Regions from separate parts of the Arthrobacter sp. Y3222053 genome, predicted to be linked through region 1. Evidence: riboswitches for the same ligand, from Rfam matches in the RefSeq annotation. Region 1 holds a riboswitch; each other region holds the start of a gene.
The links. Region 1 has a riboswitch for S-adenosylmethionine ahead of AC5RUW_RS05370 (flavin reductase family protein). Riboswitches for the same ligand answer to the same signal wherever they lie in the genome.
Positions count from the first base shown of each region.

Region 2: linked by a shared signal. The riboswitch ahead of AC5RUW_RS04010 (ABC transporter ATP-binding protein) and the one ahead of AC5RUW_RS05370 (flavin reductase family protein) in region 1 are both predicted to bind S-adenosylmethionine.
Region 3: linked by a shared signal. The riboswitch ahead of AC5RUW_RS08780 (bifunctional o-acetylhomoserine/o-acetylserine sulfhydrylase) and the one ahead of AC5RUW_RS05370 (flavin reductase family protein) in region 1 are both predicted to bind S-adenosylmethionine.

Region 1 is NZ_JBNHIA010000002.1:231,940-241,201, forward strand. Features, by position in the region: gene hisS (histidine--tRNA ligase) at 1-493, shown strand, start outside; gene AC5RUW_RS05350 (response regulator) at 525-1,199, opposite strand; gene AC5RUW_RS05355 (sensor histidine kinase) at 1,196-2,476, opposite strand; gene AC5RUW_RS05360 (APC family permease) at 2,620-4,002, opposite strand; gene aspS (aspartate--tRNA ligase) at 4,129-5,934, shown strand; gene AC5RUW_RS05370 (flavin reductase family protein) at 6,043-6,549, opposite strand; SAM riboswitch class IV at 6,598-6,717, opposite strand; gene AC5RUW_RS05375 (PhzF family phenazine biosynthesis protein) at 6,865-7,701, shown strand; gene AC5RUW_RS05380 (nitronate monooxygenase) at 7,728-8,828, shown strand; gene AC5RUW_RS05385 (acVLRF1 family peptidyl-tRNA hydrolase) at 8,832-9,262, opposite strand, start outside.
Region 2 is NZ_JBNHIA010000001.1:825,023-834,284, reverse strand. Features, by position in the region: gene AC5RUW_RS04015 (LLM class flavin-dependent oxidoreductase) at 1-596, opposite strand, end outside; SAM riboswitch class I at 603-695, opposite strand; SAM riboswitch class I at 878-1,043, shown strand; gene AC5RUW_RS04010 (ABC transporter ATP-binding protein) at 1,049-1,867, shown strand; gene AC5RUW_RS04005 (aliphatic sulfonate ABC transporter substrate-binding protein) at 1,993-3,033, shown strand; gene AC5RUW_RS04000 (ABC transporter permease) at 3,033-3,917, shown strand; gene acs (acetate--CoA ligase) at 3,908-5,938, shown strand; gene AC5RUW_RS03990 (hypothetical protein) at 5,935-6,195, opposite strand; gene AC5RUW_RS03985 (O-acetylhomoserine aminocarboxypropyltransferase/cysteine synthase family protein) at 6,344-7,726, shown strand; gene AC5RUW_RS03980 (CoA-binding protein) at 7,719-8,225, shown strand; gene AC5RUW_RS03975 (hypothetical protein) at 8,250-9,200, opposite strand; gene AC5RUW_RS03970 (RNA polymerase sigma factor) at 9,197-9,262, opposite strand, start outside.
Region 3 is NZ_JBNHIA010000003.1:139,326-148,587, forward strand. Features, by position in the region: gene AC5RUW_RS08740 (YibE/F family protein) at 1-30, opposite strand, end outside; gene AC5RUW_RS08745 (GNAT family N-acetyltransferase) at 116-1,024, opposite strand; gene AC5RUW_RS08750 (glycine--tRNA ligase) at 1,024-2,412, opposite strand; gene AC5RUW_RS08755 (DMT family transporter) at 2,573-3,568, opposite strand; gene AC5RUW_RS08760 (RNA-binding S4 domain-containing protein) at 3,659-3,895, shown strand; gene AC5RUW_RS08765 (alpha/beta hydrolase) at 3,892-4,569, opposite strand; gene AC5RUW_RS08770 (SGNH/GDSL hydrolase family protein) at 4,641-5,537, shown strand; gene metX (homoserine O-acetyltransferase MetX) at 5,562-6,695, opposite strand; gene AC5RUW_RS08780 (bifunctional o-acetylhomoserine/o-acetylserine sulfhydrylase) at 6,692-8,011, opposite strand; SAM riboswitch class IV at 8,089-8,204, opposite strand; gene AC5RUW_RS08785 (VOC family protein) at 8,461-9,111, shown strand.

The sequences.
Region 1 (9,262 bases):
CTACGAAACCGTCCTGGTGGGCCACGAGCAGCTTGGCTCCATCTGCTCCGGGGGCCGTTACGACGCGCTGGCCGCCAAGGGCAACCGGACCTTCCCCGGCGTCGGGCTGTCCATCGGCGTCACCCGCCTGGTCTCGCGGATCCTGAGCCAGGGTTTCGCCGAGGCCAGCCGCAGCGTGCCGACGGCCGTGCTGGTCACCCTGACCGACGACGGATCGTGGTCGGCGGCGCAGGACGTCGCCGCGCAGCTGCGCGCACGGGGAATCAGCGTGGAGGTCGCCGCGAAGGCGGAGAAGTTCGGCAAGCAGATCAAGTACGCCGACCGCCGCGGCATCCCCTTCGTCTGGTTCACGTCGGAAGACGGCACGCACGAGGTCAAGGACATCCGCTCCGGAGACCAGGTTCCCGCTGATCCCGCCGCCTGGATGCCGCCCGCGGAGGACCTCGCGCCTCAGGTGCGCGCGGCCGCGGCCGCGGCCACGCCGGCGCCGTAGCGGCTTAGACCTTCGGCCGGCGGCGCCGGTGTCAGGCGCCCCGATAGAGCAGGGCCGCCTGCACCCGTGACGCGACACCCAGCTTGGCCAGGACGCGGGAGACGTGTGTCTTGACGGTCGTCTCCGCGATCCCGAGCCGGGCGGAGATGTCCTGGTTGGACAGCCCGTCGGCCAGGCAGTCCAGAACGGCCTGCTCGCGGGCGGTCAGTGTATCCACGGGCGCGGCCGGGCCCGTGCCGGGTGCGCGGCCTGCACCCTCCGCGCCGCCGGCACCGGCCGCCGGTCCTCCGCCCAGCGCCGCGGCGATCAGCGTTCCGGTGACCTCGGGGGAGAGGACGCTGTCGCCGTCGGCCACCCGGCGGACGGCGCGGACCAGCTCCGCCGGCTCGGCCGTCTTGAGCAGGAAGCCCGCCGCGCCGGCCCGGAGCGCCCGGAAGACGTAGTCGTCGATCTCGAACGTGGTGAGCACCAGCACCGCGGCATGTCCGGCACCGATGATGGCTTCCGTGGCGTCGATGCCGTCCATGCCGGGCATCTGCACGTCCATCAGCACCAGATCCGGCCGCAGGGCGCGCGCCATTGACACTGCAGTGGCGCCGTCTGCCGCTTCGCCGACCACCTCGAGGCCGTCGGCGGCGTCGAGGATCATGCGCAGCCCGCCGCGCACCGCGAAGTGGTCGTCGGCCAGCAGGATCCGTACGGTCATTGGGGTCCTTCCGTGAGGGGGAGACGGGCCGCGACGCGCCAGAGGCCGTTCTCGGCGCCCGCCGTGAGGGTACCGCCGAGCCGGGCGGCCCGCAGCTTCATGTTCCGGATTCCGGAGCCGGCATTGATGCCGACGGCGGCAGCATCCGCACCGGCAGCGTCCACACCGGTTGCCGGCTCCGGTACCAGGCTGTTGGCGACCTCGAGGAGCAGCGCGCCGCCGTCGTCGGTGCCAAGCCGGACCAGCACCTCCCTGCCGGGAGCGTGCCGGATGCAGTTGGTGAGGGCTTCCTGCACGATCCGGAACACCCCGGAGCGCAGGGCGGCGGGCGCCTCGTCAGGCAGGATTTCCCCGCCGGTGATCCGCACCGGGGTGCCCGCTGCGGCAGCGGAGCCCGCGAGGTCCGCGAGGTCGGCCTGCCCGGAGACGGGCAGCCCGCGGCCGTCCCGGGACTCGAGCACATCGATCATGCTGCGCATCTGCTCGAGGGCGCGCAGGCTTTCGGCACGGACCTGGCCGAGCACCCGGGAGGTCAGCGCGGGATCCGCTGCAGCCGCCGCAGCGCCGCTCTGCAGCGCGATCGCGGACAGATGCCCGGCAATCGAATCATGCAGTTCGCGTGCCATCCGGGCCCGCTCCTCGGTGACGGCCAGCTCCAGCTGGAGGGCCGCCACCTCGCGGGCGTGGAGCGCATCCCGGCGTTCGGCCTCGGCGCGGGCGCGGGCATCCTCGGCGCGGTCCCGCTGCGCCCGCAGGTCCCCGGCCCACCAGACCGGCATCAGGAAGACCACCAGCGCCTGCACCGTCGCCAGCACGGTCGTCTCCACGTCGCGGTAGGAGGCGGCGACGACCACCACCATGACGGCCGCGAGGGCCTGCGCCACGCGGGCCGTTGCCCGGCTCAGCCGTGGGCGGCCGTACAGGATGCCGGAGTAGATGGCCTCGAAGGTGAGCAGGAAACCGGTCACGCCCGCGTCGGCCAGCAGGCACAGCACCGCCGCCGGGCCGGTCAGCGCGAGCATGAGCGGGACGTTGGCGCTGCGGAAGAGCAGCCCCGCGCAGCCGAGGAGCAGATAGGCGAACCAGTCCCAGGGCGGCCCGGGCAGCCCGGAACCGGGCAGGAACGTCGCGACGTTGGCCTGCATCAGCATCAGCACTGATCCGGCCGCGAAATAGCCGGCGGCGGCAACCACGCCGCCGGGCCAGATCCGGGGCCCGGGGCTGCCGGCGGCGGGGACGGCGCTGCCTGCGGCGGGCGGAGAGCTGGCGGAGGACATGCCTTCACCCTAGCCAGCCGCGCGGCCCCGGCACGTCCCCCGAACGGAGGACATGCCGAAGCCGGGCCCGGAGGAGCGGGATGGCCGGCGCAGGAGGCCGGAGGCGCGGCTCGAGGCGCGGCCCGGATGCGCCGGCGGTACGGTCAGCCCGGCGGCGGGAGCAGGCCCGGGGCGTCCTGCCCGCGCCGGAAGCTCAGCCGCACCACCAGCCCGAACAGCAGCACGATCCCCATCCACGCGATCACCAGCGGCGGCAGCGCCAGGGCCAGCAGCAGCGCCCCGGCCAGGCCGAGGAAGTTGAGCAGCCGCGGGGCGAACCACGGGCGGGTCCGCAGGGCGAAGGCCCCCATCGCCGTCACCGCCGCATACAGGAGCAGTCCGAAGGACGCGGCTGCGAGGAGGGTGGTCAGCTCCGTGCTCAAACACAGCAGCACGACGACGGCGCCGGCCGCCGCCTCCGCCGCCCACGGCTGGGCCTGGACCCGGGCTGCCAGCGCCGACCCGGGCAGGGCCTGCCGGTTGCCTGCCGGATGCCCGGAGCCGGGGACGCTGCCGGATTCCGAACCGGCGCTGCGGAACAGCCGCGGCAGGTCGCCGTCGTCCGCCATCGACGCCGCAGTGCGTCCGATGGCCCCGATCAGTGCCCACGCGCCGCCCAGCCCGGCGACCGCGGCGGCGGCGGTGACCGCTCCCGTGCCGACCGTGCTCTGCACCGACTGGACCGGGACCAGCAGAGGAGCCTCGGCGACCGCGAGGGCGGACGGGCCGAAGAAGGCCAGCAGCGACTCGCCCACCGCCAGATACAGGGCGAGGACGACGGCGACGGCGGCCGGCAGCGCCCGCGGAATGTTGACGCCGCTGCGCCTCACCTGCGGCCCCATGGACGCCAGCCGCGAGTAGCCTGCGAACGCAAAGAACACCACCCCCGCGGCCTGCAGCACCCCGGCGGCGGTGGGCTCCTCGGGTGCCGGCAGTCCCGCCGTCGGCCGCTCCGGGACGCTGAACGCGGCGATGGCCGCGAACCCGGCCACCGCAATCACGAAGGCCACGATGAACCTCGACGCCCAGGTGCCGCGGACGGCACCGAGGATGTTGGCCACGGTGAGGGCCGCAACGGCCGCCGCGGCGGCGATTCCGGCACGGTCACCGAAGACGTAGGTGCCGAAGGTCAGCGCCGCGGTTCCCGCGGCCGCGAGCAGCGCGCAGATCAGCAGCCAGCCGGTGAGGAAGCCGGCGTAGGGTCCCAGCAGCATGCGTGCCGCGGTGCGCGCGGCTCCGCCGTCGCGCAGCCAGCCGCGGTCCGTGCCGGGCAGCCGGTCATCGACCGCGCCGGCGAGCTGGTAGGTGGACACCGCACAGCAGTAGGCCACCAGGGCCGCGATGAGGCAGGGCGCCAGCAGCAGGCCGCCCGAGGCGGCGACGGCCGGCGGGAACACGACGAACAGCCCGGTCCCGATCATGGATCCCAGCCCGGCCATGGTGGCATCGAAGCCGCCGAGGGGACGCACGGGCTTGCTGCTGGGCATGGACCTCCTGCCGGGCCGCAGGCGGCGGCGGGGAAACGGAGCGAACACCGGTAAACTCTTGTGGAGATCTCTATTCACCTTGAGCGGGAACCGTGTTTTCCGCAAGCAATCTTTGAGAGGACTGCTTTGCTGCGCACACATGCGCTTGGCACCCTGAGGGCCGAGCATATTGGTCAGACCGTCACCCTTGCAGGCTGGGTGGCCCGGCGCAGGGACCACGGCGGCGTCGCCTTCCTCGACCTGCGTGATGCCTCCGGCGTGGCGCAGGTGGTGGTGCGGGAGGAGGAGGTCTTCCACGGGCTGCGCAACGAATACGTCCTGCAGATCACCGGCAAGGTGGAAAAGCGGCCCGAGGGCAACGAGAACCCGGCGCTGGCCACCGGCGAGGTGGAGGTCATCGCCGACGAGGTGGTCATCCTCAACACCTCCGATCCGCTGCCCTTCCAGATCGACGAGCATGTGGAGGTCGGCGAGGAAGCCCGCCTGAAGCACCGCTACCTCGACCTGCGCCGCCCGGCCCCGGCCGCCGCGCTGCGCCTGCGCTCCGAAGCGAACCGGGTGGCCCGCGAGCTGCTGCACGATGAGGGCTTCGTCGAGATCGAAACCCCCACCCTGACCCGCTCGACGCCTGAAGGCGCCCGCGACTTCGTCGTTCCGGCCCGCCTGGCCCCGGGCTCCTGGTACGCCCTGCCGCAGTCCCCGCAGCTGTTCAAGCAGCTGCTGCAGGTCGGCGGGTTCGAGAAGTACTACCAGATCGCCCGCTGCTACCGCGACGAGGACTTCCGCGCCGACCGGCAGCCGGAATTCACCCAGCTGGACATCGAGGCCAGCTTCGTCGAGGAAAACGACATCATCGCCCTGGGCGAGCAGATCGTGAAGTCGCTGTGGAAGCTGATCGGCGTCGAGATCGAAACCCCGATCCGCCGCATGACCTACGCCGAGGCCATGGCGAAGTACGGCTCCGACAAGCCCGACCTGCGGTTCGGTCTGGAACTGACCGAACTCACCGAGTTCTTCAAGGACACCACCTTCCGCGTCTTCCAGGCCCCGTACGTCGGCGCCGTCGTGATGCCCGGCGGTGCCTCGCAGGCCCGCCGCACCCTCGACGCCTGGCAGGAATGGGCGAAGCAGCGCGGCGCCAAGGGCCTGGCCTACGTGCTGGTCCAGGAGGACGGCAGCCTGACCGGCCCGGTGGCCAAGAACCTCACCGACTTCGAGCGCGAGAACCTGGCCGGCACCGTCGGCGCCCAGCCCGGCGACTGCATCTTCTTCGCCGCCGGTGACCAGTCCTCGGCCCGGGCGCTGCTCGGAGCCGCCCGCGTGGAGATCGGCCACCGCACCGGACTCATCAATCCCGGCGACTGGGCCTTCGTGTGGGTTGTCGACGCGCCCATGTTCGAGCCCGCGGCAGCGGCCGTGGCAGCCGGTGACGTCGCCGCAGGAGCGGGGGAGTGGACGGCCGTGCACCACGCGTTCACCTCGCCGAAGCCCGAGTTCCTCGACACGTTCGACACCGACCCCGGTTCCGCGCTGGCCTACGCCTACGACATCGTCTGCAACGGCAACGAAATCGGCGGCGGGTCCATCCGTATCCACCGCCGTGACGTGCAGGAGCGCGTGTTCAAGGTGATGGGCATCTCCGAGGAAACCGCGCAGGAGCAGTTCGGGTTCCTCCTGGAGGGCTTCAAGTACGGCGCCCCGCCGCACGGCGGCATCGCCTTCGGCTGGGACCGGGTGGTGGCCCTGCTGGCCGGCGCCGAGTCCATCCGCGACGTCATCGCGTTCCCGAAGTCCGGCGGCGGCTACGACCCGCTGACCAACGCTCCGGCTCCGATCAGCGCGCAGCAGCGCAAGGAAGCCGGCGTCGACTTCAAGCCGGAGAAGAAGCAGGACAAGCCTGCCGACGCTCCCGCTTCCCCGTCCGGCCGGTAACGAAGCCGGGCCTGTAGCCAGGTCCGGTCTGCGACGAAGCCCGGCTGCCGTGTTGGCAGCCGGGCTTCGTGCGCTCCCGCCCCGAGGCGGCCCGGCCCGCAGGCGGGGTCAGGCGAACGCCGGCACGCTCAGGTTCCGGAACGCGGACCCGTGGAAGACCAGCGGTTCGTGCCGTTCCTCGTGCGTGGAGTAGCCGTGTACCCGCAGCAGCACCACGGCGTGGTCTCCGGCCGGGACCTCGTTCTCCACCGAGCATTCAAGCCAGAGCGCAGCCTCGTCGAGGAACAGTGCGCCGGTTTCCGCCTGGTGCAGGCTGAGGCCGGCGAAACGGTCCCCGTCGCGGGAGGCGATCTGGCGGCAGACGCCGTCGTGCCCGGTGCCGAGGACCGAGACGCCGATCCTGCCGGCCCGCTTCAGGACCGGCCAGGTGCGGGAGGAGTTCTGCACGGCGAACATCACCAGCGGCGGATCGAGGGAGACCCCGACGGTGAAGGACGACGCGACGATGCCCTGCGGGCCGCCGTCGACCTCTGCGCAGAGAGCGGCGATGCCGGAGGGGAAGCGCCCGAAGGCACGGCGCAGGGCGGTCGGCTGGAGATCGGTAACAAGTGTCATGGGACGTCCTCTGCCTGAGGCGCCCTCCGCGCTGCTGCATGCGAAGGGACGCTGTACTTGCCGCAGCGGGAAATCCACCGGAGCGGCCGAATCGTCACCTGGAGCACCCCGCTACGGCGAGAGGGTTGCCGTCCAGCCGGCCAGGGCCTCTGGCTGGAACTCTTGATTCTGGCTCCCAATCTAGGGCCGGCACGGTCGAGGGGCAAACGGCCCGGCCGACGGCGGGCCCGGGCCGCAACAGTTTGTAACGCCGCCTGAACGCAGGGCGCGCGTCGTCGGCGCAGCCGCCCGGCAGCCCGGTAGTAGGGTGTGGGCATGAGAGAGCGCTGGTTCAAGCAGGTGGACGTGTTCGGCAGCAGCCCGTATCTGGGCAACCCCGTGGCCGTGGTGCTGGAGGGCCAGGACATCTCCGACCAGGCCATGCAGCAGTTCGCCCGCTGGACCAATCTCTCGGAGACCACGTTCCTGATGCCGCCGACCATCGCCGGCGCCGACTACCGCGTCCGGATCTTCACGCCGAACGGGGAGATCCCGTTCGCCGGGCATCCCACGCTGGGCAGCTGCCACGCCTGGCTGGAGGCGGGCAACCGGCCCCGCACTCCCGGCACGGTGCTCCAGGAGTGCGAAATCGGCATCGTCACCCTGCACGCCAACGCCGGGCTGGCCGCCTTTGAAGCTCCGCAGCTGCGGCGCAGCGGCCCGCTCGACGACGCCACCCTCACCCAGGCGGTGACGGCCCTGGGCCTGCGCATCGACCAGGTCCGCGACCATGCCTGGGTGGACAACGGACCCGGCTGGCTCGGCCTGCTGCTGGCCGACGCCGAGACGGTCCTCTCGCTCAAGCCCGACAACGCCGCCCTCGGCAGCCTGCGGGTGGGCGTGATCGGCCCCTACGAGGACACCTCGGAGGCCGATTTCGAGGTCCGCGCCTTCGTGCCGGCCCTCGGCATCGCCGAAGACCCCGTCACGGGCAGCCTCAACGCCGGCCTGGCCGTGTGGCTGATCGGCGCGGGCCTGGCGCCCGACCGCTACGTGGTGAGCCAGGGCACCGCCGTCGGGCGGAAGGGCCGGGTGCGGGTCTTCCAGCGCGACGGCGGCATCTGGGTCGGCGGCGAGTCCGTCACCTGCGTCGACGGCTCCGTCCGCCTCTGACCGACCGATGACCCGAGGAGCCCGCTGTGTTCAGCCTCTATGACCTGCCGCGGCGGATCATCGCCGCCCCCATGGCCGGCGGCCCGTCCACGCCCGAACTCGCAGCCGCCGTGTCCGACGCCGGCGGCCTGGGTTTCCTGGCCGGAGGCTACCTGGCCGCCGATGTGCTGGAAGGCCGGATCGCACGCCTGCAGGACCTGACGCGGCGCCCGTTCGGAGTGAACCTTTTCGTCCCGGACGCGGCCAACACGCAGGAGACGGCGTCCACCTCCGGCACCGGCCCGGACGCGTACGAGGCGGCCGCACAGTACCGCGGCCAGCTGCTTGATGAGCAGGCCACGGGTGCCCTGCCGCCCACGCGGCAGCCGCTGCCGCTGCCTGACGCCGCCGACGACGACGGCTGGGAGGCGAAGCTGGGCCTGGTCCTGGAGATGTCGGTACCGGTGGTGTCCTTCACCTTCGGGGCGCCCACCGCCGAGGTGGTGGGGCAGCTGCACGAGGCGGGAACCGCCGTCGTCATCACCGTCACCGACCCCGAGGAGGCGGAAGCCGCCGTCGGATCCGGGGCGCGGATCCTCTGCGTCCAGGGCCCCGACGCCGGCGGCCACCGCGGCACGCTGCGCACCGCCGCCGAGCCGGGCACCGATGCGCTTCCGGACCTGCTCGAGGGTGTGCGCACCGTCCTCGGGGACGTCCTGCCCGGACCGCGCGAAACAGTGCAGCTGATCGCCGCGGGCGGGATCAGCGGGCCGGGGCAGGTGGCGGAGCTGCTGACGGCCGGGGCGGACGCCGTCCAGGTGGGCACGGCCCTGCTGCTGGCGCCTGAAGCCGGAACGCACCCGCTGCACCGCCAGGCCCTGGCGGGGGAGCGGTTCGCCGATACGTCGCTGACCCGGGCCTTCTCCGGCCGGTGGGCACGCGGCCTGACCAATGACTTCATGCGCCGGCACCGTGACGCGCCGGCCGCCTACCCGCTGGTCAACCAGATCACCCGGCCGCTGCGGGCGGAAGCCGCCGAGCGGGGAGACGCCGACCTGATGAGCCTGTGGGCCGGGCGGGGCTTCCGTGAGGCCCGCCCGCTGCCGGCTGCCGGGATTGTCGAGGAGCTCTGGGCCGGAGTGCGCTGAGCGTCAGTCCGGCAGATGGATGGTGACGGCTACGGAACACGCGTCGGATGCAGCTCTGCGCAGCGACGCGAGGTTCGGGTCCTGCACATCGACCGGGCGCAGCAGCGGCAGCCGGCTCCATGGCTGCAGGGCCCTGGCCTCCCGCAGCTGGCTGATCAGCAGCCGGTCACCGCCGGCGGCCAGATACTGGGGCGCGGCGTCCCCGGCCGATGCTGCGGCAAAGAGCACCGCGGCCGCTGATGCCGCCGCCTCCACCAGTGCATCGGCCTGGTTGGCGCGCCGTCGGGCGTAGCGCTGCTGGGAGCCGCCGCCTGCGGCGGTCCGGCCCTGCACATACCGGCTGCCCGTCTTGGAACGCAGCAGCCGTCCCTCCCTGGCCACGCCCACGGCCCAGCCGCCGCGGCGCACCAGCACCAGCCCGACGGTGCGCGACT
Region 2 (9,262 bases), on a different contig from region 1:
TTCGCCGGGTCGGTGAACACGCCGGTTTCCGGATCGCGGACGACGGCGTCGTCCTCCCAGGAGCCTTCGAGCAGCTTGTAGACCACCTCGAGGTATTCGTCGGCGTGGTTGTAGCGCTCGTCGTGTTCGAGCTGGTCCGTCTGGCCCATGTTCCGCGCCGCGGAGGGCAGGTAGCCGGTGACGACGTTCCAGCCCACCCGGCCGCGGGTCAGGTGGTCCAGGGTGGCCAGGCGCCGGGCGAAGGGGTACGGGTGCTCGTAGGCGGTGCCGGCGGTGACGCCGAAGCCCAGGTGCTCGGTTACATGCGCCATGGCCGAGACGGTCAGCAGCGGATCGTTGACCGGCACCTGCGTGCCCTGGCGCAGGGTCGCGTCGTTGGAGGCGCCGTACACGTCGTAGGTGCCCAGCACGTCGGCGATGAACAGGCCGTCGAACAGGCCCTTCTCCAGGGTCTGCGCCAGGTCCGTCCAGTAGCCCAGGTCCGTGTAGCTGGCCGAGCGGTCCTGCGGATGCCGCCACAGGCCGGGCGACTGGTGGCCCACGCAGTTCATGTCGAAGGCGTTGAAACGGATCTGGCGGCGCGCGGAAGCAGGCATGAGATTCCTCCATCGGTCCTGGCAGTAGCACCGTCCCTGCGGAACAGGGGGTTGCTGCGGCGTCGACGAGCCAGGTCTCTCGGCCGCTCCGGATGGGTACGCGTCCCATCGTGGGCCGATCCCGGCCCGGCTGGCAAACGTTCCGGGTCACAGGCCGTAATGCCCGACGCCGGGCAGCACTCCTCTGCGCCGGAACGACGGCCGGCACCGGGCCGGGCAGGTGCAGGAAATGTTACGACCGGACTTGCCGGATCCCGGGGCGGGGGCGTTTAGTGGTCTCTTGACCATCCCGAGCGGCTGAGAGACCTGGCTCCGTGACGCCGCAGCAACCCTGGTCGCCGTGCTTCCTCCTTGAGGCGCGGTGATAACGAGGAGACCGCCGCAGGAGGCCCGCACTGCGGGTCCAGGGCGATCTCCGTAGGGTGCTACTGCCAGGATCGATGGAGAAATCTATGACACCTGTGCTGGCATCCCAGTCCCCTGCCGCCGCCGAGACCCGGCGCGGCTCCGCCCTTCCCGTCACCTTCAGCGCCCTGGAACGGACCTTCGGCTCCGGGCCCCAGGCGCACACCGTGCTCCGCGACGTCGACTTCGAGGTCCGCGCCGGTGAGGTGCTCGCCATCCTCGGCGCCTCCGGCTGCGGCAAGTCCACCCTGCTGCGCGCCGCCGCAGGCCTGGACCACCCCACCCGCGGCTCCGTCCTGATCGACGGCACCCCGGTCTCCGGCATCGACGAACGCTGCGCCGTCGCCTTCCAGGAACCGCGGCTGCTGCCGTGGCAGACCCTGCAGGCGAACATCGCCATGGGCCTGCCCCGCGGCATCAGCGCCAGCGCCGGCAAGGCCAAGGTGGCCGAACTGCTGGAGCTGGTGGAGCTCGGCCGGTTCGCCAAGCACCGCCCGACGGCGGTCTCCGGCGGCATGGCCCAGCGCGCCTCCCTGGCCCGTGCACTCGCCCGCACCCCCGGCGTCCTGCTCCTCGACGAGCCGTTCGGCGCCCTGGACGCGCTGACCCGGCTGAAGATGCAGGACCTCCTGCTCGACATCCACCGGGCGACCCCCGCCACCGTGCTGCTCGTAACCCACGACGTCGACGAGGCACTGCAGCTCGCGGACCGGATCATCGTCCTGGGCCGCGACGGCGGGGCACCCGGCGCCACCATCACCCGGGTCATCGACGTACCCGGCGAGCGCCCGCGGGACCGCGCCTCGGCCGAGCTGGCCCGAATGCGTGTCGAGCTGCTCGAAAGCCTCGGCGTCGAACGCCGCTAGGCCCCCGACGCCACCGGATCCCTCCGCTTCCCCTTCCTTCCGTCCCGCCGTCGTCCTCCCGACGCCGGCTCCGGGACCTTCGTGTCCCGACCCCAGCTTCAGCACGTTCCCAGCAAAGGACTCCCATGAACAGCCGTTCCCTCCGCCGCCCGATCACCCTGCTGGCCGCCGCGGCCGCCGCCGTCTCCCTGGCCCTGACCGGCTGCGTGGCCGGCGAGGACGCCGCCGATCCCGCCGCCGCGGGCACCGGCGACGGCGGCACCCTGAACATCGACTTCGCCACCTACAACCCGCTGTCCCTGGTCATCAAGGACCAGGGCTGGCTGGAGGAGACCCTGGCCGAGGACGGCGTCGAGGTGAACTGGGTGCAGTCCGCCGGCTCCAACAAAGCCAACGAGGCGCTGCGCGCCGGGGCGATCGACGTCGGCTCCACCGCCGGCTCGGCCGCCCTGCTGGCCCGCTCCAACGGCTCCCCGATTAGGACCATCAGCATCTACTCCCAGCCGGAATGGGCAGCCCTGCTGGTGGCCCCCGACTCCGGGATCACCTCGGTGGCGGACCTGGCCGGCAAATCCGTGGCCGCGACCAAGGGCACCGACCCGTACTTCTTCCTCGTCCAGGCGCTGGAGGAGGCCGGGCTGGAAACCTCCGACGTCACCGTGCAGAACCTGCAGCACGCGGACGGGCGCACCGCCCTGGAGAACGGCTCCGTGGACGCCTGGGCCGGGCTGGACCCGATCATGGCCGGCGCCGAGCACGCCGGCGCCGAACTGTTCTACCGCAACCTGGACTTCAACACCTACGGGTTCCTGAACGCCACCGAGTCCTTCCTCGAAGAACAGCCCGAGGTCGCGCAGGCCGTGGTGAACGCGTACGAGAAGGCCCGCGCCTGGGCTGCCGAGAACCCGGAGGAAACCGCGCAGATCCTGGCCGACGTCGCCGGCCTGGACCTGGAGGTGGCCCGCACCGTGATCCTCGAACGCAGCAACCTCGACGTCGACCCCGCCCCGGGCGAGGCGCAGCGCACCGTCCTGGAGAAGGTCGGCCCGAGCTTCGTGGAGACCGGCGACGTCGCAGACCAGGCCGCCATCGACGAGGCCATCGCCACCCTGCTCGATGACTCCTTCGTGCAGAAGGCCGATCCGGCCGCGGTCAAGGACTCCTGATGGCGCAGATCGGCAACCCCTACCTGACCGGCGACAGCACGGCACCGGCTTCAGCGGCCGGGACAGTGGACGGCCGGCCTGACTCAGCGCAGCCCGCCGTCGCCCGCCGCGCTCCCGGTGCCGGCCTCCTCGGCAGCCGGTGGGCCCGGCTGGGCCTCGGCCTGCTGGTGCCCGCCCTGATCCTCGCCGCCTGGCAGGCCGTCACCGCCGCCGGGCTGTTCAGCCCGGTGCAGCTGCCCTCCCCGACGGCCGTCGCCACCGCCGCCTCCGACCTCATCTCCCGCGGCGAGCTGGGCCTGCACGTGGCGATCTCCACCCAGCGGGTCCTGATCGGCTTCGCGATCGGCGCCGCCCTCGGCCTGGTGCTCGGCGCCCTGCTCGGCCTGTCCCGGCTGGCGGACGTGCTGCTCGGCCCGGCGATCGGCGCGCTGCGGGCGGTGCCGTCGCTGGCCTGGGTGCCGCTGCTGATCCTCTGGATGAAGATCGGCGAGGACTCGAAGATCACCCTGATCGCGATCGGCGCGTTCTTTCCGGTGTTCACCACCGTCTCGCTGGCCCTGCGCCATGTGGACGCGAAGCTGGTGGAGGCCGCCCGCGCCTTCGGCCTGAACGGGCTGCGGCTGCTGCGCACGGTGCAGCTGCCCGCCGTCGTGCCCTCGGTCTTCTCCGGCCTGCGGCTGGCCCTGGCCCAGGCCTGGCTGTTCCTGGTGGCCGCGGAGCTGATCGCCTCATCGATGGGGCTGGGCTTCCTGCTGACCGATTCGCAGAACAACGGGCGGACCGACCGGCTGCTGCTGGCCATCGTGCTGCTGGCCGTGATCGGCAAGGCCACCGATGCGCTGCTGGGCATCGTCGAGCGGTGGGCGGTGCGGCGATGGGCCTGAACCTCACCGATGCATTGCAGCCCGGCCACGCGGGCGTTCCGGCGGCCAGGCCCGACGGCGCCGGCGGCTTCGGCGGCTTCGGCGGCTTCGCCTCCGAGGCGGAGCGGATCGCGTTCTGGGAGGACGCCGCCCGCCGGCTGCAGTGGGAGACGCCCTGGCACACCACGCACACCTTTGACCGGCCGCGCCGGCTCTCCGGCCCGGAGGTTCCGGCGGCCGACGCCGAGTACACCGTGCCGACGATCGAATGGTTCGCCGGCGGCACCCTGAACGTGGCGGTGAACTGCGTGGACCGGCACGTGGCCGCCGGGCGCGGGGACAAGGTGGCCCTGCACTTCGAGGGCGAGCCCGGCGACCGCCGCACCGTCACCTACGCCGACCTGCAGCGGGAGGTGTCCCGGGCCGCCAACGCGATGCTGTCCTTGGGCATCGGCCGCGGCGACCGGGTGGTCATCTACCTGCCGGTCATCGTGGAAACCATCGTCATCACCCTGGCCTGCGCCCGGATCGGGGCCGTGCATTCCCTGGTCTTCGGCGGCTTCTCCGCCGAGGCGCTGAAGTTCCGGGTGGAGGACACCGGCGCCAAGCTGCTGGTCACCACCGACGGGCAGTTCCGCCGCGGCGCCGCCGTCCCGGTCAAGGCCAATGCCGACGAGGCGGTCTCCGGCGACAACGCCATTGAGCACGTGCTCGTGGTGCGCCGCACCGGCTCGGACATCGCTTGGACCGAGGGCCGGGACCTGTGGTGGCACGAGACCGTGGACACCGCCTCCGACGTCCACGTTCCCGAGGCGTTCGACGCCGAGACGCCGCTGTTCATCATGTACACCTCCGGCACCACGGGAAAGCCCAAGGGCCTGGTGCACACCATGGGCGGCTACCTCACCCAGGCCTCCTGGAGCCATGAGTACCTGTTCTCGCACCCCGGCCCCGCGCAACGGGACGCGGATGTGCACTGGTGCACCGCGGACCTGGCCTGGGTCACCGCGCACACCTATGAGATCTACGGGCCGCTGTCCAACGGCGTCACCCAGGTGATCTACGAGGGCACCCCGGCGGTGCCGCACCCGGGCCGGCATTTCGAGATCATCGAACGCTACAAGGTCACCAGCTACTACACCGCGCCCACCCTGGTCCGGTCCCTGATGGGCGCCTTTCCCGACGGCGTGCCGGACACCTGGGACCTGTCCTCGATCCGGCTGCTCGGCACGGTGGGCGAAGCGGTGAACCCGGAGGCGTGGCGCTGGCTGCGGCAGAACCTGGGCCGCGGCGAGGTGCCCATGGTGGACACCTGGTGGCAGTCCGAAACCGGGGCCACCATCCTCTCCCCCCGTCCCACGGACTCTTCGTTCAAGCCCGGCTGCGCCACCCGCGCCCTGCCCGGCGTCTCCACCCGGATCGTCGACGAGGCCGGCGCCACCGTCCCTGCGAACACCCAGGGCTTCATCGTGGTGGACCGGATCGGCCCCGCCATGGCACGCACGGTCTGGGGCAACCCGCAGCGCTACCTGGACTCCTACTGGCGCGCCTACGCCGAGCAGGGCTGGTTCCTGGCCGGCGACGGCGCGAAGTACGACGACGACGGCGACACCTGGATCCTCGGCCGGGTGGACGACGTGCTGAACGTGTCCGGGCACCGGCTGTCCACCATCGAGATCGAGTCCGCGCTGGTCTCCCATCCCTGGGTGATCGAGGCCGGCGTCTGCCCGGCCGCGGATCCGCTCACCGGGCATGCGGTCGTCGCGTTCGTGGTGCTGTCCGAGGACGCCGAGCCGGAGAACGCCACCACGGTGCTGCGCGCCCACGTCGCGAAGCTGATCGGCCCGATCGCCAAGCCCGCCGCCGTCGTGCCCGTGCCGGACGTGCCGAAGACCCGTTCCGGCAAGATCATGCGCCGGCTGCTCACCCAGCTGTTCGAAGGCAGCACGCTCGGCGACACCACGAGCCTGCAGAACGAGCCGTGCATCCCGGCGATCGCGCGGATCTGCGCGTCGCGGCGGGCCGGCGGGACGGCGGCCTAATGCCGGCGCGCCAAGGTCACCCGATCCATCACCACGGAGCCGCCGACGAGTTCCTGCACCCGCAGAAACTCCGTGGGCGAGACCTCCAGCACCATCGTGTCGGCCCGCGGCGGCAGCAGCTCCTCGTGCCCGCCCTCCATCAGTTCAAGCAGCAGCGCGGTGGCCTCCGCCTGCGGCATCGGATCGGTGAAGGTGATGGTGTGCGTGGCGGCGGCCCGGCGGTATCCGGTCTCAATCACGATCACGTACTCGTCCATTGCCGGTTCCCCTCGTCCGTGGTCCGTCCGCAGGGGCTGCGGCCCTGGCCGGCCCGGCCCCGTCCCCCATTCTTGGCCGCACCGGAGCAAGTTGCAACGCCTGCCCCGCCCGCAGCCGCCCAGTCCCCTCAGGAAGGAGCACTCTGCCATGAGTGACCGCCCATTTGGTTTCCGCACGCGCGCCCTGCACGCCGGCGGCACCCCGGACGCGGTGCACGGTGCCCGCGCCGTGCCCATCTACCAGTCCACCTCGTTCGTGTTCAAGGACACCGACGACGCCGCGAACCTCTTCTCGCTGCAGAAGTACGGCAACATCTACTCGCGGATCGGCAACCCGACGGTCGCCGCGTTCGAGGAGCGCATCGCCGCCCTGGAGGGCGGGATCGGGGCGGTCGCGACGGCGTCGGGCATGTCCGCCGAGTTCGTCACCTTCGCCGCGCTCTGCTCCTCCGGGGACCACATCGTGGCGGCCTCCCAGCTGTACGGCGGTACGGTGACCCAGCTGGACGTGACCCTGCGCCGGTTCGGGATCGAGACCACGTTCGTGCCCGGCACCGATCCGGCCGACTACGCGGCGGCCATCCGGGAGAACACCAAGGCCGTGTACGCCGAGGTGGTGGCCAACCCCTCCGGCGAGGTCACCGACATTGAGGCCCTCGCGAAGGTGGCGCACGAGGCCGGGGTGCCGCTGATCCTCGACGCCACCCTGTCCACCCCGTACCTGGTGCGGCCCTTCGAGCACGGCGCGGACATCGTGATCCACTCCGCCACCAAGTTCCTGGGCGGGCACGGCACCACCTTGGGCGGCGTCGTCGTCGAATCCGGGCGGTTCAACTGGGGCAACGGCAAGTTCCCGGCGATGACCGAGCCGGTGCCCTCCTACGGCAACATTTCCTGGTGGGGCAACTTCGGTGAGTACGGGTTCCTGACCAAGCTGCGCTCGGAGCAGCTGCGCGACATCGGACCCACGCTCTCCGCGCAGTCGGCGTTCTCGCTGCTGCAGGGCGTGGAGACCCTCGCCCCGCGGATGGATGAGCACCTGGCCAACGCCCGTGCGGTGGCCGAGTGGCTGGAGGCCGACGAGCGGGTGGCGTGGGTGTCCTACGCCGGGCTGGAATCCCACCCGCATTACGAGCGGGCAAAGAAGTACCTGCCCAAGGGCCCCGGCTCGGTCTTCAGCTTCGGTGTGAAGGGCGGCCGGGCGGCCGGGCAGGTGTTCATCGAATCCCTGCTGCTGGCCTCGCACCTGGCCAACGTCGGCGACGCCCGCACCCTGGTGATCCATCCCGGGTCCACCACCCACCAGCAGCTGTCCCCCGAGCAGCTGGCCGCCGCCGGCGTGCCGGAGGACCTGGTGCGGATCTCCGTGGGGCTGGAGGACCTGGAGGACATCCTCTGGGACCTCGACCAGGCGCTGACCGCCGCCGCTGCCGCAGGTGCGGCTCCCGCCGTCTCCGCAGCCGATGCGCCGGCCGCCGCGGCGTCCTGCTCCCTGCCCGCCGCCGAGACCCAGGAGTCCGCCCATGTCTGAGAACACCGCCACCACGGAGCGCACCTGGACCGGCCCGAGCGCCCCGGAACGCCTGGCGCTGCTGCGCCGGGCGAAGTCCATCGCCATTGTCGGCGCCTCGGACAAGCCCTCCCGGGCGTCCTACTTCGTTGCCACGTATCTGCTCTCCTCCTCGCCGTACCGGGTGTATTTCGTGAACCCGGTGGCGAAGGAGATCCTCGGGCGGCCGGTCTACGCCTCGCTGGCGGACCTGCCCGAGGTCCCGGACATCGTTGACGTGTTCCGCCGCCATGACGACCTGCCCACCGTGCTGGCCGAGGCGAAGGCCGTGGGCGCCAAGGCGCTGTGGCTGCAGCTGGGTGCCTGGCACGAGGAGGTGGCGCGGGACGCCGAGGCCGCCGGCATGGACGTGGTGATGGACCGGTGCGTGAAGATCGAGCATGCCCGGTTCCACGGCGGCCTGAACCTGGCCGGCTTCAACACCGGGGTGATCTCCTCGAAACGGCAGCTCACCGCCTGAGCCGGCGGGCGGAGCGCCCGGGGATCAACGCCCCAGGCCGCTCCGGCCGCCGTAGACCGCGGCGGGCCCCTGAGACCCGTTCTCCGACTGGCGGACGCCGCCCCGGTTCTCCTGGGGACTCCGGCCCCCCGGGGCTGCACCCGGTTCCGCCCACGAGGCGCCGGGGCCCTGCCGGTGGTCGGCGTCCCGGCTTCCGGGCCGTCCCGCGTTGCCGCGGTCGGCAGCGTGGTCGGGCCGTTGTCCGGCGCCGGGATTCCGTTCCGGGCCGTACGGCCGGCCGCCGCCGGGCTGCGCCGGTTGACCGCCGCCCTCGCCCCGACCGCTCCTGTCCGGGCCCTGGCCGGCTCCGCCCGGACGGTTCGCCGGGCCTTGACCGGCTCCGCCGGGGCGGAACGACGTGCCGTGGCCCGGTTCGCCGGCTGCGGGTGCGGGTGCCGGCCCGGTTGTCTCGGGCGTTTCCTGCGCCGGCTGAGCCGGTGCCGTCTCCACGGGAGCGGGTGCCGGCTGGGAGCCGGTCTCCTCGGCCTCGCCCGCGGAGGCGGAGGCTCCGGGAGCTGCGGAGGCGTCTGCAACGGAGGTCCCCGCGGCCTCGCCCGCACCCGCGGCCTGTTCAGCCCCGGGCACCTGTTCCATCGGCGGGAGCTGGGAGGCGGTGTCCGCGACGTCGGCGGTGACCTGGTGGTCCCGGAGGGTCGCCGCGACCCCGGAGGTCCCGGCAGCCATGGCCCCGATCAGGGCCGCGGTGAGCAGGAAACCGCGCCGCGGCCTGCGCTGGCTTGGACGTTTCGGCCCGTCAACGGAGCGCAGCCGGGGCGGGCGGCCCAGCAGCTCGGCGAGTTCACCCTGCGGCTCCGGCGCCTTTCCGGTGTCGGCCTCCTGGAGCCGGCGCAGGGCATCGAGCAGTTCGGGGGACGGGTCCACACCGCTTTCGGCCAGCAGGCGGCGAAGGTCGTTACGGGCTTCGTTGCCGCTCATTCCACCGCCTCCTTCCGGGTCAGCTGTTCCCTCAGTGCCAGCAGCGCCCGGCGCTGCAGTGT
Region 3 (9,262 bases), on a different contig from region 1:
CGGGGCGTGGTTGCCGTGCGAGTGTCCCATCAGGTCCCTTCAGGGAGGGGGTCCGTGCACATGCCTGCGCACGGACCCGTTTCCGTTGCTGCCGGCCGGTCGGCCGGGTTACTGCCTAGTCGCTGAGGATCAGCGTCGCTTCTCCGGCCTGGCGGGCGGCCCCGAACTGTTCGAGGCGCTCCACCAGCCCGGCCAGGGCGGTCATCGACCCGTCGACCTCGAGCTGCACCGGGTACTGGTGGGCCAGCATGGCCAGCAGCGATTCCAGTGCGGCCTCGGCCTCGGACGGCGGCAGCGTCGTGTCGTAGCCGACCAGCACGTCCGCCGGATCGTCCGTGCGCTCGTGCGTGTAGCTGATGGCGAACGCGGCGATCTTCCCGCCCTCCCGGCCCGGCCGGTCCCGCAGGACCACCGCGCCGGAGGCGCCCGCGGCGTCGCCGAGCAGCATCTGCTGCGCCCGGCCCACGCTCATCTCCGCCCGGTCCCAGCCGTGGACGGCGTTGTAGAAGTCGGCCACGGCGCGGGTCAGCTCCACCGATCCGGTGGCGGCCTCCTCCAGCTGCGGGCCGGCGTCGTCCTGGAAGACCGGCAGCTTGATTCGCCCTGCCTCCAGCACCACCACGCGGGAGCGCTGGATCTCGGCCAGCCCGGCGGCGCGGGCGAAGGCCTCGGCGGCGGAGCCGGGCTCCACTTTGGCCCGCAGCTTCCGGGCGCCCGACGGCGCGCCCTCGGCCTCGCGGCGCAGCATCGCCAGCAGGGTGGAGCCGAGGCCGGCACGCCGGTTGTCCCGGGCGACCTCCACATAGGCCCAGAGCCGGTCCGGATGCAGGCTGGTTTCGTAGACGACGCCGGCCGCCACCGGCACGCCGTCGTCCTCAGCCACGATGCAGCGGCTCCAGGGCTCGTTCGAGGACGGCCGCAGCATGGCCCGGAACTGGGCTGCCTGCGGCGTCTCCGGGTCGCCCCAGAGCTGCAGCAGCGCCAGGTCGTCGTCTTCGCGCCATTCGCGGTACTGCAGGGACATCAGGCGCCGATCAGCCGTGCGGCCAGGTAGCCCTCGACCTTGTCCAGGCTGACCCGCTCCTGCGACATGGTGTCGCGTTCGCGGACGGTGACGGCCTGGTCCTCGAGCGTGTCGAAGTCCACGGTGATGCAGAACGGGGTGCCGATCTCGTCCTGGCGGCGGTAGCGGCGGCCGATGGCCCCGGCGTCGTCGAAGTCGATGTTCCAGGTGCGGCGCAGGCGGGCGGCCAGCTCCTTGGCCTTGGGCGAGAGGTCCTCGTTGCGGGACAGCGGCAGCACGGCGGCCTTGACCGGGGCCAGGCGCGGATCCAGGCGCAGCACGGTGCGCTTGTCGACGCCGCCCTTGGCGTTGGGCGCCTCGTCCTCGGTGTACGCGTCCACCAGGAACGCCATGAAGGAGCGGGTCAGGCCGGCGGCGGGCTCGATCACGTACGGGGTGAACCGCTCGTTGGTGGCCTGGTTGAAGTAGCTCAGGTCGGTGCCGGAGTGCTTGGAGTGCGTGCCCAGGTCGAAGTCGGTGCGGTTGGCGATGCCTTCCAGCTCGCCCCACTCGGAGCCCTGGAAACCGAAGCGGTACTCGACGTCGGTGGTGCCCTTGGAGTAGTGGCTCAGCTTCTCCAGCGGGTGCTCGAACAGGCGCAGGTTATCCGGGTTGATGCCCAGGTCCACGTACCAGTTGAACCGGTTCTCGATCCAGTACTTGTGCCATTCCTCATCGGTCCCCGGCTCGACGAAGAACTCCATTTCCATCTGCTCGAACTCGCGGGTGCGGAAGATGAAGTTGCCCGGCGTGATCTCGTTGCGGAAGCTCTTGCCGATCTGGCCGATGCCGAACGGCGGCTTCTTGCGCGATGTGGTGAGCACGTTGTTGAAGTTCACGAAGATGCCCTGCGCGGTTTCGGGGCGCAGGTAGTGCAGGCCCTCCTCGTTGGCCACCGGGCCGAGGAAGGTCTTGAGCAGGCCCGAGAACTCCTGCGGCTCGGTCCACTGGCCCTTGGTGCCGCAGTTGGCGCAGGCGATGTCGGCCAGGCCGTTCTCGGGCGCATGGCCCTTCTTCTCCTCGTAGGCCTCTTCGAGGTGGTCGGCGCGGTAGCGCTTGTGGCAGCTCAGGCACTCCACCAGCGGGTCGGAGAAGACCTCGACGTGGCCGGAGGCCTCCCAGACCTGCCGGGGCAGGATCACCGAGGAGTCCAGGCCGACGACGTCCTCGCGGCCGCGGACCATGTGCTGCCACCACTGCTTCTTGATGTTTTCCTTCAGCTCCACGCCGAGGGGACCGTAGTCCCACGCGGACCGCGACCCGCCGTAAATCTCACCCGACTGGAAAACAAACCCGCGGCGCTTGGCCAAGGAAATGATGGAATCGAGTTTGGACTTGGTCGAAGCCATGAAGTGGTACCCGTTCTTTCGTGTCTGTGCAGGCCGCTGGGTGCGGTCCGCGCGTGGGCCCGCCGCGCCGTCGCACCGCAACCGGATCGGGTGCAGCGCCAGGCGTTCAGCGGGCAAAGCTCTATTGGTACCAGCTTACGGTCCGCGCCGCGAAAGCCGGTTACCGGCGCTGTCCGGTGCCGGCGTCGGCGCCGGCGCCGGCCCGCTTCAGGCCGGGCGTGTTCCAGGGCAGCGTGGCCACGACGATGGCCACGAGGGTCAAGGCGGTCCCGAGTACGGTCGCCGCAACCACGGTGGACCCCGGTGCCGGCAGGACGAGGTCCAGCAGCAGGGAGCCGATCAGCTGCCCGGCGATCATCGCCAGGCCGGTCAGCAGGACACCGAGCGGGCGCACCAGCACGGCGGCCATGCCCACGTAGATGACGCCCAGCGGGCCGCCGATGTACAGGTACCACTCCCCCGGCAGCGGGCCGGCCGTCCCAGCCACTGCCGCCTTGACCAGCCAGGCCAGCAGCAGGACGGTGGTGCCGGCCACCAGGTTGACCAGGGTGGCCGCGAGCGGCGTGCCGTAGTGCAGGGTGGAGGTGCCGTTCATGGCCTGCTGGAAGCTGATGAGCATCCCGGCTGTGAGCGGCAGCAGCACCGGCAGCAGCAGGGACCAGCCGGCGGCGGCGTCGAACCCGGGGCTGACCGCCCAGGCCACGGCGGCAAGGGTGAGCAGCGCGGCGGCGGTGCGCAGGACAGTGATCCGGCGCCGCCCGCCCGGTCCCATGCCGAGCCGGTCCACCAGCAGGCCGGTGAGGGTCTGCCCGGCCACGGCGGCGACGGTGAAGACCGCCACGCCCAGGGTGGCGACGGTCAGGGACTGCGAAAGCACGAACAGGCCGCCGACGGTGCCGGCCAGCACGTACCAGCGCGGAAACCGTCCCTCCCGCAGGGCGGGCAGGATCCGCGCCGCCCCGGCCCGGCCCGCCGGCAGCACCAGGCACACCGCAACGATGCAGGCCAGGCCCACCAGGATGCTTGCCAGGGCCGCGCCGACGCTGTCCCCCATCCGGCCGGCGAGCGCCCCGTTGGCGCGCGCCTGGGCCGGCATGGCCATGCCGGCCAGCACCGCCAGCACCAGCCAGATTCCCGTGGGCACCCTCGTCTTCACCGCCCCAGCCTAGGTGACCGGCGCCGGTCCGTGCAGACAGGGCGGCACCGGTCCGCGCCGGCAGGCGGGCGGGTGCGGCAGAATGGTTCCATGCCTACCCCTGAACCGATCGACCTGCCCATCCGTGATGACATGATCCGCCTGGGCCAGCTGCTCAAGCTCGCCAACCTCGCCGAGGACGGCACCCAGGCGAAGGAGTTCATCGACAACGGGCTGGTTCAGGTCAACGGCGTCATCGAGGAGCGTCGCGGGCGGCAGCTGCACCCGGGCGACGTCGTCAGCGCCAACGGCGAGTCCGTGCGGATCGTCGCCGACGGCGTGTCCTAGGAGTCCGCGCCTTCCCTGGTACCGGCGCCGCGCAGCACCGTGTGGGTGAGGAACTCCCGCACGTGCCCGAGTTCCTGCATGTTGATCGAGTGGCCCATGTTCGCGTAGAGGACCTTGGTCAGCGCAGTGTGGCCGTTCAGCCACTCGTTCGTGAATTCGATGCGCGGCTGGTCGATCACGGGATCCGCCTGGTCCCGCCCCCAGAAGAACGGCACCCCGCGGGAGGCGAGCTCGGCGTCGTGGAAGAACGGGTCTTCCCCGGCCGGCAGCACGAAGCCGGAGAGCCCGACGACGGCGGCGTAGTCCGCGGGCCGGTGCCGCAGCAGCGTGCTGGCCACCGCCATGCCCATGGAGAAGCCGAGCAGGCTCACGCTCGGGTGCTGCCCGCGCACCTGCTGGAGCCAGCCGTCGACGTCGGACACGGCGTCGACCACCCGCTGCAGGGAAAAGTCCGGCTCATGCATCAGCGGGAACCAGGTGTAGCCCGGTCCCAGCGCCTGCGGAGCGCGGACGGAGGCAATCGTGAAGTCGCCCGGCAGGTAATCCGCCAGGCCCATCAGGTCCTCCTCGTTGGCCAGGTAGCCGTGGAACAGCACCAGCAGCGGGGTGCCGGCACGCTCGCTTTCAGGCTTCGACCAGAGCACGACGGGATTCCAGGGAGCACGTTCAGTCATGATCGCATTCTGGCAGGAGACGGGCGCGGAGAATAAACCGGCATTAGCGGAACCGTTGCCGGCTTGGCAGGATGGGCCCCGTGACTGAACATCCCGATCTGCCCGCAGAAGAGACCCCCGCCGCCTCCGAGCCGTCCGCCGGCGGCGCCGTCGCCCATCCGTGGCACCGGTATGTCGCCCTGGGTGACTCCTTCACCGAAGGTATCGGGGACCCCAGTCCGGAGAGCCCCGGCGGCCACCGCGGCTGGGCGGACCGCGTCGCGGAGGAACTGGCGGCTGACCATCCGGACTTCGCCTATGCCAACCTGGCCATCCGCGGGCGGCTGCTGGCCCAGATCGTCGCCGAGCAGCTGCAGCCGGCGCTCGACCTGAAACCGGACCTCGTGAGCATCTGCGCCGGAGGCAACGACGTCATCCGCCCCGGCGGTGATCCCGATCGGCTCGCCGAGCGCATGGACGAGACCGTGGCCGCCCTGCGCGGATCCGGCGCGACGGTGCTGCTCTTCACCGGGCCGGACATCGGCAACACTCCGGTCCTGGGCAGCGTTCGCGGCCGGGTGGCCATCTACAACGAGAACCTGCGCACGGTCGCAGCCCGCCACGACGCGGTGATCGCTGACATGTGGGCTCTGCAGGCCCTCGCCGATCCCCGCATGTGGGCCCCGGACCGGCTGCACTTCTCACCGCTGGGCCACCACACCATTGCCGCCATGGCACTGGAGTCCCTCGGCGTTCCGCACCATCTGGAGCCCCTGGAGACCAAGCCCCTGCCGCCGAAGAACTGGCGCACGGCGCGCACCGAAGACCTGGTCTGGGCGCGCGAGCATCTGATGCCGTGGGTGGTACGGCGGGTCCGGGGCCGCTCCTCCGGCGACGGCATTGCCGCCAAACGACCCGACGCCGGACCCATCTTCGGCGAAGGAACGCCCCCCGGCTCCGGCGAGGCGGCAGGGCCCCTCGGCGGCTGAGCCGGGGCCCGGTCAGCGCGGACCTCAGGCGAAGAAGGTTCCGCGCAGCGTCCCGGCGACCTGGTGCACATCGGTGAGGAACCCGTCGTGGCCGATCGGCGCGCTGATCAGGTGCACCGGCGGCGATCCCGGCAGGGCCTCGGCCAGGCGCTGCGACTGCTCCGGAAAGTACAGCCGGTCCGAATCAACGGCGGCAATGAAGAACTCCGCTGTGCACCCGGCCACCGCCTCGGCCAGGCTGCCCCGCCCCCGGGTGACGTCGTGGCTCATCAGCGCCTCGGTCAGCACCAGGTAGCTGTTGGCGTCAAAGCGGTCCACGAGCTTGCGGGCCTGGTGGTCAAGGTAGCTCTCCACCTGGTAGCGCCCGCGGTCGGCGGGCCGGGGCCCGCCCAGCGGCTCCTCCCCCGGCTGCGGCGCCCTCCCGAACCGGTACTCCAGCTCGGCCTCGGACCGGTAGGTGATGTGCGCGATCCGCCGGGCCAGGCCCAGGCCCGCCGTCGGCGGCGCGCCGTCGTAGTAGTCGCCGTCGTTGAACAGCGGGTCCAGGCGGATGGCCTGCACCTGCGCCTGCGCGAACGCGATCTGCTCAGCGGTGCTGGCGGCGGTGGCGGCGATGACGGCGCAGCGGGCCACCCGCTCAGGTTCCGTCACCGCCCACTCCAGGGCACGGGCACCGCCCAGGGATCCGCCGAGCACCGCGTGCCAGCGTCCGATGCCGAGCAGGTCCGCCAGCCGCGCCTCCGCCCGCACTGCGTCGCGGATCGTGACGAACGGGAACCGTGAGCCCCAGGGCCGGCCGTCCGGCGCCGCGCTGGCCGGGCCGGTGGAGCCGTAGCAGCCGCCCACCATGTTCACCGAGACCACGAAGAACCGGTCGGTGTCCACGGTGCGGCCGGGACCCACCAGCGGGTCCCACCAGCCCGGTTCGTCGCTGTCGCCCTGTGCGACGTGCGTGCTGCCGGTGAGCGCGTGCGGCACCAGGACGGCGTTGGAGGCGTCCGCATTGAGGGTGCCCCAGGTCTCGTACCCGAGGACGACGTCGGGCAGGTACCCGCCGGTTTCCAGATCCAGGGAGCCGATCGAAACCTGCTGCAGCACGCCGTCGCCCGGGGGCAGGTCCCGGGACGGGGCCTGGGGCCAGGAGGTCGTGGCCGTCACCGGGCCGCCTTCGCGGCACGGAAGCCGGCGTCGAGGTCCGCGAGGATGTCGTCGATGTGTTCCAGCCCGACGGCGAGCCGCACCAGCCCGGGGCTCACCCCGGCTGCCAGCTGCGCCTCGGCGCCGAGCTGGCTGTGCGTGGTCGACGCGGGATGGATCACCAGCGAGCGCACGTCCCCGACGTTGGCCACATGCGAGTGCAGCTCCAAGGCGTCAACGAACCGCTTCCCGGCCTCCACTCCCCCGGCGATTTCGAAGGACACGATGGCGCCGGTGCCCCGCGGGCCGTACTTCAGGCCGCGCTCATACCAGGGGCTGGATTCCAGGCCCGCATAGGCCACCGACTCGACGTCGTCGTGCCCTTCCAGCCAGCGGGAGACGGCGGCGGCGTTCTGCACGTGCCGTTCCATGCGCAGGCTGAGGGTCTCCAGGCCCTGCGAGATGAGGAAGGCGTTGAACGGCGAGACGGCGGAGCCAAGGTCGCGCAGCAGCTGGACGCGGGCCTTGAGGATGTAGGCGAGGTTCGCGCCGAGCGGACTGCCCACCCCCAGGTCCCGGGCGTACACCAGCCCGTTGTAGCTTTCGTCCGGGGTGTTGAATCCGGGGAACTTCTCCGGATCGGCGGCGAAGTCGAAGTTGCCCGAGTCCACGATGGCGCCCGCGATCGCGGTGCCGTGGCCCCCGAGGTACTTGGTGGCCGAGTGCACCACGATGTCGGCGCCCCATTCGATCGGGCGGATCAGGTACGGCGTCGAGAGCGTGTTGTCCACGATCAGCGGCACTCCGGCCTCGTGGGCCACCGCGCTGATGCCCTCCAGGTCCAGCACGTCCTGGCGCGGATTGGAGACCACCTCGCCGAAGAAGGCCTTGGTGTTCGGACGGACGGCAGCCCGCCACTGCTCCAGGTCGTCGGGGTTGGCGACGAACGTGGTGTCGATGCCGAACTTCTTCAGCGTGTGCTTGAAGAGGTTGTAGGTGCCGCCGTACAGGCTGGGGCTTGCCACGATGTGGTCGCCGGCCTGCGCCAGGTTGAGGATCGCGAAGGTTTCGGCCGCCTGGCCGGAGGCGAGCAGCAGCGCGCCGACGCCGCCCTCGAGCGAGGCGATCCGGTTCTCGACCGCTTCCTGGGTGGGATTGCCGATGCGGGTATAGATCGGTTCCAGCTCCGCGAGCGCGAACCGGTTCGCAGCCGACTCCGCGCTTGGGAAGACGAACGAGGTGGTCTGGTAGATGGGCAGGGCACGCGCCCCCGTGGCGGCGTCGGCCGTCTGCCCGGCATGGATCTGACGTGTTTCGAAGGACCAGTCGCTGGACACTGTCACTCCCTAGGTTCCAGGGGGCCCGCCCGCTGACGCCCCGTGCCGGCGTACGCCGAAGGAGGCGACGGGAACGGGACCCGCGCTTGCCGGACGCCTTGTGGCGCCGGGCCTGGTCTTCACCCGGGGCACCCCACCGCGGTTGGAGGGTTGCCGGCCAGCAAGCCGGGGCTTCGTGCTGGCACTCATGACCTGCCCACTATGAAAACAGGGCTGCCGGGCCGGTGCAACCATGTGTCCTTCGGTGACCGGCAGGGCACGCCGGTCTCCCTGCACCGGGAGGAGGCTCCGCCGTCGTTCTTCCGGCCGCTCCCGCCCGTGCCGGGCGGAGACTACACAACCCATCGACATTAGGAAGCCTGCGTACTATTTTCGGGCCCTCCTGGTCCGAAATTCGGGTAAGGCGAGCCTTATTCGTGGTATGGAACACAACGTGCCACAATGACGCCATGCGTTTGGATCATGTCTCTTATGCCTGTGAATCCGACGGCCTGCTGGCCACCACGGAGAGGATCGCCGAGGCGCTGGGCGCCGACTTTGTGAAGGGCGGAATCCATCCCCGCTTTGGCACACGGAACATGATCCTCCCCCTCGCCAACCACCAGTACGTGGAGGTTGTTGAGGTCCTCAACCACCCCGCTTCGGACAAGGCGCCTTTCGGCCAGGCCGTGCGGGCCCGCTCCGAGAACGGCGGCGGGTGGATGGGCTGGTGCGTGGGGGTCGAAGATCTCGCCCCCTTCGAGGAGCGGCTGGGCCGGGCGTCCGTTCCGGGCAACCGCAAGTTCCCTGACGGGCGGGAGCTCACCTGGCGGCAGATCGGCATCAACGGGCTGATCGCCGACCCCCAGGTGCCCTACATGCTCCGCTGGGACGACGGCACCGAGGACCTGCACCCCTCCAACGCCATTCCCGGCATGCCGGGCAAGGTGAAGCTGAACTCCCTGACCATCGCCGGTTCCGCTGCCCGGGTTACCGAGTGGCTGGGCAGCCCGGTGGGCGAACCGCTGGAAAACGTCGATGTCACCTGGATCGCGCCCGCCGGCACCCCTGGCATCATGTCCGTGACCTTCGAAACCGGCCACGGTTCCGTCACCATCTAGCGCTTCCACTGGGGCTGCCCGGTGCCGGATCGCTGCCGGTTTGGGTTTCCGCTGCCACTGCGCCGTGGCAGAGGGCGCCCAAACCGGCAGCGGCTCGGAAGCGCCCGGCAGGGCATCAGTTGTCCACACCGCCCGCCGGCCCGCCTGACGG